Regions from separate parts of the Fructilactobacillus hinvesii genome, predicted to be linked through region 1. Evidence: predicted binding sites of a transcription regulator. Region 1 holds the regulator's gene; the other holds the start of a gene.
What was found. The regulator HrcA, encoded in region 1, represses chaperone genes, less so after heat shock. The targets are predictions, from matches to a motif close to TTAGCACTCNNNNNNNNNGAGTGCTAA.
Positions count from the first base shown of each region.

Region 2: a site for HrcA is predicted at 2,205-2,231, ahead of groES (co-chaperone GroES). Genes of this name have one in related genera too.

Region 1 covers NZ_CP097118.1:876,698-880,120, forward strand. Annotated here, with positions in the region: gene truB (tRNA pseudouridine(55) synthase TruB) at 1-558, shown strand, start outside; gene ribF (riboflavin biosynthesis protein RibF) at 565-1,515, shown strand; gene hrcA (heat-inducible transcriptional repressor HrcA) at 1,594-2,631, shown strand; gene grpE (nucleotide exchange factor GrpE) at 2,643-3,221, shown strand; gene dnaK (molecular chaperone DnaK) at 3,248-3,423, shown strand, end outside.
Region 2 covers NZ_CP097118.1:1,348,148-1,351,570, forward strand. Annotated here, with positions in the region: gene M3M39_RS06855 (APC family permease) at 1-67, opposite strand, end outside; gene groL (chaperonin GroEL) at 206-1,831, opposite strand; gene groES (co-chaperone GroES) at 1,893-2,177, opposite strand; gene M3M39_RS06870 (redox-sensing transcriptional repressor Rex) at 2,312-2,956, opposite strand; gene M3M39_RS06875 (ABC-F family ATP-binding cassette domain-containing protein) at 3,182-3,423, shown strand, end outside.

The DNA.
Region 1 (3,423 bases):
TATTCGGCGGTCAAGGTGAATGGACGGCGTTTGTATGATTATGCTCGCCACGGTGAAACGGTCGAAAGACCGCGACGGGTCGTTAAGATTACCGATTTTTATCCAATTGGAGCTCCCGTGATTGATAAGGAGGCGGGGACTCAAACCATCTTCTTTGAAGTTCACTGTAGCAAAGGGACTTATGTTCGGACGCTAGCGGTGGATTTTGGTCGCTATTTTGGGTTACCAGCGGTGATGTCACAGTTAACTCGTATTGCGAGTGGTGGTTTTGACATCCAACAAACGGTTTCATTTGCTGAATTAGAAGCGGCCCAAGCAGCTGGAACGTTAGAACAGTTAGTCTATCCAATTGATCATGCTCTACATGGTTTTACGCACGTTGATTTAACGGTCGACCAATGGGAACGAGTTCAACACGGAGCGTTTTTATCTGCAACGGATCTGCAAGCCACTGAAGCTGAAATTGTTTTACGCTATAATGGTAGCGATAAGGCTTTATATTGCTATGACAATCAGCACCAGTTGTATAAGCCACAAAAAATGTTTAGTTTGGAGTAACAAGCGATGCAAATTATGAAGTTAGCGTATCCGCTAGAACAAGATCAACACTTTCAAACCCCAGTTGTCTTAGCAATGGGTTTCTTTGATGGAGTCCACCTTGGGCACCAAAACGTGATTAAGCGGGCTAAGGAAATCGCGCAAGCACGAGGACTTCCGCTAGCTGTGCTAACCTATGATCATCATCCGGCCATAGTCTATCAGCAACTCACTGGAGATGATGCTCGGTATTTAACTTTGCCAGATGCAAAGTATCAATTGTTTCAAAAACTTGGCGTTGACTATGTCTATGAAGTTAACTATGACTATGACTTTCAAGCGCAGGATCCCCAAACCTTCGTGGATAATTTCATTGTACGGATGGGAGCTAGTGTGGTGGTTGCTGGTTTTGATCATACTTATGGAAAACATGATGCTGCGATGCCTAATTTAGCGGACTATGCCCAGGGACGGTTTACCGTGGAGACGGTTTCTGCTTTACTCATGGACGACAAGAAAATTAGTTCCACCCGAGTCCGTCGTAACCTCAGTGATGGTCACTTAGAAACCGTCCACCGGTTATTGAATCGTCCCTTTACGATTAGTGGAACTGTGGTTCATGGACTGGCTCGAGGACGGACTTTGGGTTATCCCACGGCGAACATCCATTATAATGATGAGCAGCGGATGCCACCGTTGGGCGTCTACATCGTCATGATGCAGATTAATCACCAGTGTTATCCGGGGATGGCTTCGATTGGGAAAAACGTGACCTTTGGAGATCAAAACCCGATTACATTAGAGGTTAATCTATTGGATTTTGAACGTAATATCTATGGAAAACGGGTGCAGGTGCAGTTTTTAAAGAAAACTCGCGACGAAGTTAAATACGAAGGAGAAGCAGCCTTAGTCCGGCAGCTAGAACGTGACGAACAAGCAACAAGGAAATTTTTCCAATCTGACAAGCGTAATTCTTGACCTTCATAATGATCCTTGATACAGTATAAATGTACCTTAGCACTTGGTAATTGAGAGTGCTAAAAAGAGGTGGTGAAGATGCTCACTGACAGACAAAACTTGATTTTGAAACAAATCGTTGACGCTTACTCGCAAACCGGAGAACCGGTTGGGTCAAAGTCTTTAGCGAAGCGCTTGCCAATTAAGGTTAGTCCCGCGACGATTCGCAACGAAATGGGTGTGCTGAGTGACAATCACTTTATCGAACAGGTGCATACTTCTTCCGGACGGATTCCGTCCTATCAGGGTTATCGATACTATGTTGATCACCTGACGAAGCCAATCCCACTAGAAGTACAGGCGAGAGATTACATCACAGAAATGTTATCAGGTTCATTTGAGCAGCTGGATGACATCGTTAGACAATCGGCTGATTTGCTTTCCCAGATTACTGATTATACGGCGCTGACATTTACGCCCATGCTGCAACAGCAAGATGTGGTTGATTATTTTCGGTTGACCCAGATTAATCGACAGAATTTTATGGCGATTATGATGATGAAAAGTGGATTGGTGCAAAGCCAGCCGTTCTTGACGGAGCAACCGTTGACCAGTGCAGATAGTAACCAGGCTGAAAATTGGTTAAATCAGCATTTACGGGGACATTCTTTAAGTCAGGTGACCAAGGAGTTAGAACCTGGACTAGCAAGTGATCAGCAACAATTATCAGACTTTGGTCAGATTGGCAGAGCATTCGTGCTAGTTGCTAACAAGTTACGTGACGAGCAATTTTTTGTAAGTGGAAGAAGTAATTTATTCCACGGAGTGAATCCAGAAACGTTTGCGAATATCAAGCCGGTATACTCATCCTTGAGTTCTGCTGCTGATTTAGAAACATTGTTACAATCTAGTGATCAAGCAATTTCGGTTAAACTAGGTTCCGAATTGCACAATGATTTGTGGCGGAACTACAGCATTATTAGCGGAACCTATGATGCTGGAGAACATGGAATGGGTCGAATTGCGGTGATTGGTCCGACCCGGATGTTTTATCCGCGGGTAATGGGACTGGTTGATGCCTTTCGTTCGGAACTACAAACTAGGATTCAGAGTTATTATCAAGATTACGATCAATAAGGAGGGTTAGCATGGCCAAAGAAAAATCAAACCAAGATGTAGATAAGCAGCAGCCAGCTGACCAGCAACCAGCATCGGAAGCTGAGCCTGAGCAAGCTTCTGCTAAACAAGCGGAAGCTAAGGCAGTTGATTCCGAAGCAGCTGAAGTAAAAAAGTTACAAAAACAACTTGATGATGCACAAAATGATTATCTACGCGCTCAAGCTGAGATTCAAAACATGCAAAAACGGAATCAAAAAGAAATCAGTGAAATGGCCAAGTATGGTCCGCAACAACTAGCCAAGGACATCGTTCCGGCACTCGACGATTTGACGAGAGCGCTTGCCGTTGAGGTTGACGATGAAAGTGGTCAGCAATTGAAGACCGGAATCGAAATGGTGGTTAAACACCTCGATAAAGCCCTAACTGATAACGACATTCATGCCGTTGATGAAGTGGGAGTTCAATTTGATCCAGAAATTCATCAAGCGGTGCAAACAGTGCCAGCTAGTGATGAACATCCAGCTGACACAGTTGTGCAAGTCTTACAAACCGGTTATCGATTAGCTGATCGGGTGATTCGACCAGCAATGGTAATCGTGGCACAATAAATTAAAAATCAAAGGAGATCATAACCATGGCAAGTAACAAGATTATTGGAATTGATTTAGGAACTACAAACTCAGCCGTTGCCGTTATGGAAGGTGGCAAACCAAAGATCATCACTAACCCTGATGGATCCCGGACTACTCCTTCTGTAGTTGCTTTTAAAGACGGAGAAACTCAAGTTGGTGAAGTTGCTAAGCGGCAAGA
Region 2 (3,423 bases), 470 kb from region 1:
ACTGCCCTGATTCATCAGTACTTTTCAGCGGTCGGCCAATAATTAAACGTTTTAAATATCGCCACATGAAACTGTACTCCTATATCTTGAATTTGCTAACTAGCATTTTTATACACCTGCTACTATACTCCGACTGCCCGGTTCCGACAACAGCAAAAGGGAAGTTTACCGAAGTAAACTTCCCTTTTTCGTGCTAAACATTAAATTACATCATACCTGGCATTCCACCTTGAGCCAGGGCAGGATTATCGTTGTTATCGTCCTTTGGTTCTTCAGCAACCACTGCTTCCGTGGTTAACAATAAGGAAGAAACAGAGGCAGCGTTTTGTAATGCAGACCGACTAACCTTGGTTGGATCTACCACTCCAGCGGCAATCATGTCTTCGTACTTGTCGTCAGCGGCGTTGTAACCAACTCCTGGTTTTTCTTGCTTCAAGTGATCCACAATCACAGCACCGTCAACTCCAGCGTTTTCAGCAATTTGCTTAACGGGAGCTTCTAAGGCGCGCCGCACGATGTCAACTCCAGTTTGTTCGTCGCCATCAGCATCAACGGCAGCTACATCAGCTAGGATGTTAATGAAAGCAGTTCCCCCACCAGGAACGAAGCCTTCTTCAACGGCAGCCCGAGTGGCGTTTAATGCGTCCTCAATCCGGTACTTGCGTTCCTTCAATTCGGTTTCAGTTGCAGCACCGACTTTGATTACGGCTACTCCACCGGCTAACTTAGCTAACCGTTCTTGCAGTTTTTCTCTGTCAAAGTCAGAGTTAGTAGCAGCAATTTGGCCTTTGATTTCGGCAACTCGTTTAGCAATGGCATCCTTGTCACCCTTGCCTTCTACGATCGTGGTCTTGTCTTTCGTAACGTTTACTTTATTGGATTGGCCGAGTTGATCAATCGTCGTATCCTTTAAGTCTAATCCCAAGTCATCACTAATTACAGTTGCACCCGTTAACGTAGCAATGTCTTGTAATTGTGCTTTCCGCCGGTCACCAAAGCCAGGGGCTTTGACAGCAACCACGTTAAACGTTCCCCGCATCTTATTCAAAACTAAGGTTGGCAGAACTTCACCACCAATGTCATCAGCAATCATCAAGAGGGAACGACCTTGTTCCACAACGGATTGTAACAATGGCATGATGTCTTGCATGTTGTTAATCTTTTTGTCAGTAATCAAGATGTATGGGTTGTCTAAGTCAGCTTCCATCTTTTCTTGATCGGTTACCATGTATTGTGACATGTAACCACGGTCAAATTCCATTCCTTCAACCACGTCCAAGCTGGTTTCTACTCCCTTGGAGTCTTCGATGGTAATTACTCCATCGTTACCAACTTTTTCCATAGCATCGGCAATCAAACTACCCACTTGTTTACTTGCAGAAGAAATCGAAGCAATTTGGGCAATGTCGTCTTTGCTTTCCACTTTGTGACTCATCTTGTGTAAGCTGTCAACGGCTGCCTTGGTTGCCTTTTCAATTCCACGGCGCACACCAACTGGGTTAGCACCAGCAGTCACGTTCTTCATTCCTTCTTTAACGATGGCTTGCGTTAAAACTGTGGCAGTCGTGGTTCCGTCCCCGGCCACATCGTTCGTCTTAGAAGCAACTTCAGAAACTAACTTAGCTCCCATATTTTCGAAGTGATCTGGTAAACTAATTGCTTTAGCAATCGTCACCCCGTCGTTCGTGATGGTTGGATCTCCGGCAGTTTCTTCCAAAACCACGTTCCGACCCTTTGGTCCCATCGTCGTTTTAACTGTGTCAGCTAACTTGTCAACACCTTTAAGCATGGCGCTCCGAGCGTCATCTGAAAACTTTAATTCTTTAGCCATTTTTATTCACCTCATATTAATTAATTGAAACTTACTAATTAATTTTGATTGTTAATTTGCTTTATTTAACGATTGCGAGGAGGTCACTTTCATGCATGACCAGGTATTCTTGATCCCCATCGTTAACCTTCGTCCCAGCGTACTTATCAAATACAACAACGTCGCCTTCGTTAACCACGGGAGCAACCTTTTCACCGTTATCAAGAATCCGGCCCGTTCCAACCGCAACGACCTTTCCTTGGGTTGGCTTTTCCTTAGCGTTTTCTGCTAATACAATGCCACCGACCGTTTCTTCCGGTTGGTCTTGAACTTCAATAATGACACGATCTCCAATTGGTTGTAACATCTTAAATCCCTCCAATAAAGTAACGTTTTAGCACTCAAACTCTTCAAGTGCTAATTACATTATTTAATATAAGCTCCCCCGCAGCAAAATGCAAGAATTTAGCTTCAAAAAAAGAGTTACTGCAACAGTAACTCTTAGTCTTCGCCGGCATGATCGTAATGATCAATAAAATAAATTAAAGTTTGCAGTTCGTTGGTGAGGTCAACATTGTGAACCCGAATTCCAGCGTCCACGTTTAAACGCCGGGAGGTAAAGTTCAAAATCCCCTTCACACCTGCTTCAGAAACCTGATCTGCCACATCCTGAGCCACGTTGGTGGGGACAGTCAAAATGGCCACACTAATTTGTTGGTCACGCAGTTGCTTAATCATCTGATCCATTGGATAAATGGGCACTCCCCCTTGGATCGTGTTCACGTTCTTCGGGTTCACGTCAAAGGCAGCGGAAATGCGGATGTTACTATCCTGGTGAAAGTTAAAGTTCAACAGGGCGTGCCCCAAATTGCCGACTCCGACCAGGGCCACGTTGGTTAAACGGTCCTGGTGCAGAATGTTTTTAAAAAACTCCAAGAGATTGTCAACATCATATCCGTATCCTCGTTTGCCGAGGGCACCAAAATAAGAAAAATCTCTGCGGATGGTGGCGGAATCAACGTGAATTGCATCGGCTAGTTCAGTCGATGAAACCCGCGTTTTGCCTCCATCGTGTAAAATATTTAAGTAGCGGTAATACAATGGTAACCGCTTTGCGGTTGCGCGGGGAATTTTCACTTCTGCCATTAGTTGATGGCCTCCTTCAAGTTAGTCGTACTTTTCCTTTTCTCATTTTACCACAAAGTTCCAGCTTGTGAATTTGCTCGTTAAAGCCGCCGGACTTCTTTAATGTAGAGGGTGCTTCTTGCCGTGCCCAGCAAGCTCCAGCTTGGGAGTGCTTGTGAATGGTTTCGTTCCCGTTGGAATTAAAAACGGGCAAAATATGATAAGATGGCGAAAGGAGGAATCATCATGATTATCTTACAGGCACAACACCTGACGAAACGTTTTAACGGGACCGCCATTTTTGACAATCTAAACCTCACCATCAACGACCACAGTCACATCGGACTGGTGGGTCAAAACGGGGCGGGAAAATCAATACTTTTAAAACTACTCGTTGATCCCCAAACTGCTAGTGAGGGCCACGTAACTACTAAACAAGGGCTGTCAATTGGTTATCTCCCTCAAAATACCGGTCTTCATTCAAACCG